One region of the Pelosinus sp. UFO1 genome, then DNA from elsewhere that is predicted to be linked to it. Evidence: riboswitches for the same ligand, from Rfam matches in the RefSeq annotation. Region 1 holds a riboswitch; the other holds the start of a gene.
What was found. Region 1 has a riboswitch for cyclic di-GMP ahead of UFO1_RS24845 (matrixin family metalloprotease). Riboswitches for the same ligand answer to the same signal wherever they lie in the genome.
Positions count from the first base shown of each region.

Region 2: it holds a riboswitch for cyclic di-GMP, as region 1 does, so the genes downstream of both, UFO1_RS19730 (methyl-accepting chemotaxis protein) here and UFO1_RS24845 (matrixin family metalloprotease) in region 1, are expected to answer to the same signal.

Region 1 is NZ_CP008852.1:350,434-354,640, reverse strand. Features, by position in the region: gene UFO1_RS24845 (matrixin family metalloprotease) at 1-2,091, opposite strand, end outside; cyclic di-GMP riboswitch class I at 2,202-2,290, opposite strand; gene UFO1_RS01465 (alpha/beta hydrolase-fold protein) at 2,899-4,207, opposite strand, start outside.
Region 2 is NZ_CP008852.1:4,182,062-4,186,268, reverse strand. Features, by position in the region: gene hpdB (4-hydroxyphenylacetate decarboxylase large subunit) at 1-349, shown strand, start outside; gene hpdC (4-hydroxyphenylacetate decarboxylase small subunit) at 354-620, shown strand; gene hpdA (4-hydroxyphenylacetate decarboxylase activase) at 624-1,559, shown strand; cyclic di-GMP riboswitch class I at 1,746-1,830, shown strand; gene UFO1_RS19730 (methyl-accepting chemotaxis protein) at 2,039-4,006, shown strand; gene UFO1_RS26080 (hypothetical protein) at 4,080-4,207, shown strand, end outside.

The DNA.
Region 1 (4,207 bases):
TAATATGTCATTGTTAGCGGTAGTAATAAGATTTTCAAAATCAGTAAACTGAGTAGTAAGATTAATAGTTAATCCAGTGGCCTGTGCACTGGCATCCAACGTATCAATACCTGCTCCACCTTTTATTTTAGTAGGGTCATAAGAAGTATAATATTTTACCGTGTCATTGCCAGCGCCTGCATCAATGGTATCAATACCAGCACCGCCATCAATTATGTCATCGCCATTACCAGATGAGATAATATCATTACCGCTGGTCCCTTTAATGACGTCATTATAATTACTGCCAATTACCTGTTGAATATTAGAAAAAGCACCATTCGTTAAGTCAATACTAACACCCGTCGCAGACGGAGCAGCCGTTAGAATATTTACTCCCGTACCACCGTCTACAAGAGCGTTGTCAGCATGGAACACAATCGTATCATTTCCATTACCGCCATAGATACTATCGGCACCCTTTCCACCATCAATATAATCGTTACCATCCCCACCAATTAAGATATTTGTTTGATCATTACCAGTTAAAGTGTCGTTGCCTGAGCCACCTGTAATGTTTTCAAAGTCTTTAAATTGGGTTGCTAAGTTAATATTGACAGCAGCAGTAAGAGCGCTAGCATCTAATGTATCTATGCCATTACCGCTCTTTACGTTAGTAGCGGTAAGCGTCGAATAATATTTGACAATATCATCGCCATCGCCAGCATTAATGATATCACTGCCACCCTTTCCATCAATAATATCATTACCTGCTCCGCCTATCAGAGTATTGACACCAATGGTACCTGTCAACACATCGTCACCTAAGCCGCCAGTTATATTTTCAAAGTCAGTAAACTGGGTAGTAAGATTAATAGTTACTCCAGTCGTCTGTGCACTGGCATCCAGTGTATCAATCCCTAATCCACCTTTTATTTTGGAAGGAGTATAGGAAGCATAATATTTTACAGTATCATTGCCGGCTCCCGCATCAATCGTATCATCACCGCCACCGCCGTCAATGACATTAGCAAGTGCATTACCTGTTACTGTGTCATTGTTAGCGGTAGTAATAAGATTTTCAAAATCAGTAAACTGAGTAGTAAGATTAATAGTTAATCCAGTGGCCTGTGCACTGGCATCCAACGTATCAATACCTGCTCCACCTTTTATTTTAGTAGGGTCATAAGAAGTATAATATTTTACCGTGTCATTGCCAGCGCCTGCATCAATGGTATCAATACCAGCACCGCCATCAATTATGTCATCGCCATTACCAGATGAGATAATATCATTACCGCTGGTCCCTTTAATGACGTCATTATAATTACTGCCAATTACTTGTTGAATATTAGAAAAAACACCATTCGTTAAGTCAATACTAACTCCCGTCGCAGACGGAGCAGCCGTTAGAATATTTACTCCCGTACCACCATCTACAAGAGCGTTGTCAGCATGGAACACAATCGTATCATTTCCATTACCGCCATAGATACTATCGGCACCCTTTCCACCATCAATATAATCGTTACCATCCCCACCAATTAAGATATTTGTTTGATCATTACCAGTTAAAGTGTCGTTGCTTGAGCCACCTGTAATGTTTTCAAAGTCTTTAAATTGGGTTGCTAAGTTAATATTGACAGCAGTAGTAAGAGCGCTAGCATCTAATGTATCTATGCCATTACCGCCCTTTACGTTAGTAGCGGTAAGCGTCGAATAATATTTGACAATATCATCGCCATCGCCAGCATTAATGATATCACTGCCACCCTTTCCATCAATAATATCATTACCTGCTCCGCCCATCAGAGTATTGACACCAATGGTACCTGTCAACACATCGTCACCTGAACCGCCAGTTATATTTTCAAAGTCAGTAAACTGGGTAGTAAGATTAATAGCTACTCCAGTCGTCTGGGCACTGGCATCCAACGTATCAATACCTAATCCACCTGTAATTTTAGAAGGAGTGTACGAAGTATAATACTTTACAATGTCATTTCCAGCTCCTACATTAATGGAATCATCACCGCCACCACCATCAACTACATCATCGCCTGCAGTACCAAGAAGTATGTCGTTCCCTGTTGTTCCATTGATATTTGCCATGTTTTTCTCCCCCATTTTTTCTACTAACTTACTAAAATACAACCAGCATGTACTACTTGTAAAAAACAAAAAACCAGACAGATTGTCTGGTTTAACATCATTTCTTACGAAATGGTAACCTGGCAATCATAGACTTCCTACAGTCCTTAGACCCATGGCTTTGCGCCCTCACCTTTCAGTAAGTTTGCCTAATTTTATGTGTAAAAAAAAATGTCATTTTTTGTAACATCATTACCATTATTAAACTATATTATTATTATGTTGTCAATAAAATTAAATTATAATTTAATAAACTTCATTTAGAAAATTCTTTTGTTTTAGAATCGTACTTACATACAAGTACTGATTTTCTTATTTGTAAAACTTTTGAATCAATTAAATCATATTTTATTGGTACAGGCTGAAGTCATGAGGATTTACAGTGAAAAAATGAGATTGCTTTTCACACGGTATGCCTTCCCCGTGATTGTTGTTATCCACCAACAACAAAATACTTTCTATTGGTGAACAACAACAAAAAAGGCTCTAGCAAGAAAGCTAGAACCCTTGATTTCATATGGTGCGCCTGGGGCGATTCGAACGCTCGACACACGGCTTAGAGTTTTTAGGCTATAGTTTTATTAAAAACAACAGGCTTTAATACATGCAAACTGCGTAAATTTCAATAGCTTTCTTCTATATAATTGCTTTCTATTCATTTCATATTATCTTGTATTGGTGGACAAAAATCTGATTGACTATTATGGCTGCTTTATGATTTTCGGAACCCCATTCTGTTATGACAATTTGTTGCGAGTTTGTTGAAATTTATTGTTTCACCTGTTTAAACAACCAGTCTCTAACACCTTCAATCGTATAGGCGTACTGCCAGGTATACCGATGGTTGCCGTTCTTGAAGACCGTATAATAGATGTTACTGCCTGCGGCAAGCATATTACTCACATCAGTTGCGAATTCCGCCGCACTGGATTCCGCAGACCAAGTTGCCTTGCTGACAGTAGCACCCTGCTTCTTCAAAGCTTCAGTGATGGAATCCATGCCTGGGTTAGCCTTGTTATCACCCTCAGATACAACGATCCATAAGTTTTTCTTTACCATTGGAGTTACCTTGTTCACATCCCACTGACAAGCAACCAATAGTGATGCTGCAAACATGTCAGGATACTTGATCTCCATAGCAATAGAAGTCATTCCTCCCATTGATTGACCAGTGTTATATAGACGGTTGGAATCTATGCTGTACTGCTTTTCTAAATCTTTTACAAGATCCACTGTGATATCCATTTGTTCAGTAGTCTGAGAAGTGTCATCAGCAATAATACTAGTATACTGTGGGGCGAGTACAAAGCATTCGTTCTTTGCTTGTTCAGATGGTTCTGCCCAGACAACAGCTCCTAAGCCCTGAGTTAATGTATTTGTAGGGTTGTTGCTAACAACACCTGCATCATGCATAAATAATACCAACGGATACTTCTTAGACGGATCGTAATTTTTTGGCACATATAGATTGTACATCAATTTTTCATTGTTGTAGTTTGGATCTGTATAAACAAGTTTCTTGAAGTCATCCACCACTAAATTAATGTCCTTACTGTTTGTCATCACCTTGGAATCCGCCTTGTAGGTTTGACCTCCCACAGTTGCGATGTCGCCGCTCTGTGTTACATTGACTGTCAATGGTTTGCTTTCGGCTGAATCAGTTGCTACGAAGCCTAAGGTTGGACCACCGTTGCCAGGGGGCCGATTCCCCCCCTGAGAAGCACCCTGCTCGGCATTGCCATTTTGGCCGTTACCAGCTCCATTGGCATCATTGCTTGCTCCATTGCCACCACCATATCCTGTATCAGGTGTAATAGTTGTATCAAGCTCAACAATGACATATTGACCGTTTACGCCCTTATATGCTTTTTCCGCCGCAGTATTGGCATATACCTTCGTAACATTCTTGTCTTCAACCGTGAAGTCTGAGGCCTTTAGCTTAGAGGTGTCTATGGCGCTATCGTATTCCACTGCTACAGCGCTTACCTTTTGTCCATCCCCAAATACCTCATTGATTGCTGTGACACTTTTAATATGCTTATGCTTCATATTTTCTATCGTCATTTGTTTGTTCCCC
Region 2 (4,207 bases), 1.3 Mb from region 1:
TCCAGGAACAGATACAAGCGGTTTATATGCTTTATTTGAATCAGCTAACATTTGGGATCACACCACATCCCAAAACTCTCAGATGAATCTTAAAATTCATCCAGGTGCATTACAAGGTATTCAAGGAACAAGAAAATTATTGGATTTGACTAAGGCCTATATGCGCAGAGGCGGCACCCATGTCCAATATAATATAATAGATTCTACTATATTAAAACAAGCACAAAAAGCCCCAGGGGAGCATCGTGATTTACTGGTTCGTGTAGCTGGTTTTACACAATATTGGTGTGAATTAGGCAAACCAATACAGGATGAAGTAATATCTAGAACTGAACATGAAGGAGTATAGGAAGATGGCATTAAAACATATTGATTGTTTACATTTTTGCAGTATTGATGCAAGTAAAGGAATATGCAGATTAACAAAGCAGTTCATCAATATAGATACTGACGTATGTGACAGACTAGCAGTAGCACCAAAATGTAACAATTGTAAACAGTTTCATGATGAGGATGAACAAGGTATCGGAATATGCAAAGGGTTATCTAAGGAAGATTGGGTATATGGCAGCCTTAATGCAGGAACTTGTGCTGCCCATGAATTTAAAGATAAGAGGTAAAGAGTGGATACAACAGGAGTAATATTTGATATACAGAGTTTTTCAGTTCATGATGGACCAGGTTGTAGAACGACTGTATTTATGAGTGGATGTCCTCTAAGTTGTCGATGGTGTGCGAACCCTGAAAGTTGGAGCAGAACACCTCATATCATGTTTAGCGAAAGAAGTTGCAGGTATAATAAAGGCTGTTCATTGTGTAAGGATACCTGTAATAGAGGCGGGCTAAGCTTTGCTAATGGAAAACCAGTGTTGAATTGGGAAACATGTGATGCTTGTACAACCTTTGAATGTGCTGAGGCTTGTTGTTATAGTGGCTTAAAGCAATGTGCAAAAGAGTATACTGTTGATCAGTTAATGAAAATATTAAAAAGGGATTCTAATAATTGGGGCGGAAAAGGTGGTGTAACCTTTAGTGGTGGCGAACCTTTGATGCAGAATAAGTTTCTAGTTGAAATCCTAAAAGAGTGTGTAAAAAATGGTTTCCATACAGCAATCGAAACAACAGCATATACTGATGAAGAAGTATATTTGAATGTAATGAAATATGTAGATTTTGTATTCGTTGACATAAAACACATGGACAGACAAAAGCATAAAGAAAAAACTGGGGTATATAACGATATTATTCTTTCCAATATATCTTCTGTTGCGAATTCACAGTGGCAGGGAAGGATTATCATCAGAGTGCCAGTTATCGGTGGCTTTAATGATGATGTTGAGAATATGTCAAAGTTGATATACTTTATGCAGGAAAATAATCTATTTGAAATAAACATTCTACCTTTTCATACACTAGGCGAATCGAAATGGCGCCAACTAGGGAAAAATTATGATTATGCGACTAGTGGTAGTGTAAGCGATGCCCAGATGGAAGAAATACAGGATCTATTTCTTCACAATAATATAGCCTGCTATATCGGTCATGATACAGCGTTTTAAATTTATAATGTAATTTAAACCCACGATGGTTTAGCAATGTAATATAAAGCGTAAGTTTTGCCGTAATGGCAAAGTTATGCTTTATTTTTTTATAGCAAAAACATAATAATCTGAAGCCACTATATTTTTGAAAAAAATGGCATATTTTAGAGGAGTTTATATTTTTGTGTCGAAAATGACAATTTATAACTATATAGGCAAACCTATCGAAAGGTAGGGACGCAAAGCCATGGGTCTAACAATATTAATTCATGACTGCCAGGTTGCATTTTGTAAATTTACATTATGTTACCTGGCAGTTTTTGTTATTAAAAGAGGAGGTATCGCTTGTCCCAAAAGTTAACAAAAGAGTGAATGGAATTGTTGATGTGCTAATATGCACGAAACTAAAAAAATGCAAAACACTAGCTGAATAAATGGTTCAAGATTTAAGATAATGTTTCAATATGGTTGGAAATTAAATAGAAAGTGGTGTACATATGAAATTGAAAATGAAGTTTTTAGCATTGGTGTTTATTACGAGTTCTGTTTTATTGGCAGTTACAATCATGGGATATCTTGATGCTAAAAAGCAAGTAACAGAAAATATCAAAAATGAAATGTTTTCTATTGTTAACAGTCACTCAAAACAACTAGATGGTTGGTTATTAACAAAGGCTCAAACGGCAGTAGTGACTAGTCAAAACATTCAGGTAGTATTAGGTGATAATGATATACCAGTTTCTTTTGTGCAAAATTATAAGTCTGATCCTGGCGTACTTGATTTGTATGTAGGGTTAGAAGATGGCAGGATGATTGATGGCTCAGGATCAGCCCTTCCAGAGGGGTATGACCCTCGTAAACGTGGGTGGTACAAGCAAGGAAAAGAAACAAATAAATTAACATTTACTGATGCCTATGTTGATGCATTAACTAAAAAGTATATTGTATCAGCAGTTGTTCCATTGAAAAATACAGCAGGAAATACAAAAGGTATTGTTGGGATTGATATTACACTAGATATCTTAAGTGAGAGAATTAAAGAGATTAATTTACATGGGAAAGGAAACGGTTTTATTGTAGATCAACAAGGAATTACGTTGGCCCATCCAGATTCAACGAAAATTTCGACCAATATTAATGAAAATCCACAATTAAAACAGATGGCAAAAGAAATGTTATCTCAAGATAACGGTGTTCAAAGTTATGAAGAGAATAACGTATCAAAATTAATGATTTATACCAAAATACCATCTACGGGATGGATATTGGGTATTACAGTTGACAAAGAAGATGTTTATAGCCAAGTCAAACAGTTAGGTTATGAGTTTGGACTGATTGCTTTAATCGGCATTATAATTTCAATTGCTGCAAGCTGGGTATTGGCTAGTAAAATAACAGGAAACGTTACAAAATTAACTGAGCAGGCTGAGCGACTAGCTAGCGGAGATCTAACAGAGCAGAATCTGATAATTAAGTCTAATGATGAAATAGGACAGCTAGCATTAGCCTTTTCAAAAATGGCAGAAAACTTACGAAATCTAATGAAAAATGTGGCGCAAACAGCAGAACAATTGGCGGCATCTTCGGAAGAATTGACCGCTAGTGCCGAGCAGTCAGCTCATGCATCAGTCCAAGTAGCTACATCGATAACTGAGGTAGCACAAGGAACAGAAAAACAATCGAATGCAGTGGAAGAAGCTTCTCTTGTAGTTGAGGAAATGTCAGCAAGTATTCAGCGTGTTGTAGGAAATGCAAGGACAGTAGCGGCAACATCGGAACAGGCGGCTAGTGCTGCGAGTGATGGTAATGTGGCGATTGGTAGTGCTGTGAGTCAAATGAATATCATCGAAAAGACTGTTTCGGGATCGGCGGAAGTAGTAGCTAAGTTAGGGAATCGATCGAAAGAGATTGGACAAATTGTAGATACTATTTCTGGAATTGCTGGACAAACAAACTTATTGGCATTAAATGCAGCGATTGAAGCAGCTCGTGCTGGTGAGCAAGGGCGTGGATTTGCCGTTGTAGCAGAGGAAGTACGTAAATTAGCGGAACAATCTCAGCATGCAGCAAAGCAAATTGCCGAAATGATTAACGAAATTCAAGTAGATACAGATACGGCTGTAGTAGCTATGAATAATGGTACAAGGGAAGTACACATTGGAAGCGAAGTGGTTAATAAGGCTGGAGAATCCTTTAAGCAGATAGAAATATTGGTTGAGACAGTTCTAAGTCAGGTTCGTGAGATTACTAGTTCTATTCAAAAAGTAGACGTTGGCAGTAATAAAATTGTTACCGCGATACAGGATATTAATGCAATAACAAAAAACAATTCTGGAGAAACCCAAAGTATCTCTGCAGCCACAGAGGAACAATCAGCTTCGATGCAAGAAATTGCTTCTTCAAGCCATGCGTTAGCGAATCTGGCAGAGGAAATGCAGAAAGCCGTTAGAAAGTTTACAATTTAATGCAATAATTTACTTTTAGTTGATCATACTTATACAGGTAAAAAAATCTGAAATTACTATAGGAGTGTGTTTAATGAAAGAAGAAATGGTGGTAGGATTGGAGATGGGAAAAGAAGAACTAGAGGAGTTACTTAAGAATCTTCCCCAAATTTTAAAGGAACTCGAGCAATATATAACTGACAATAATAGTTATAGTTTATA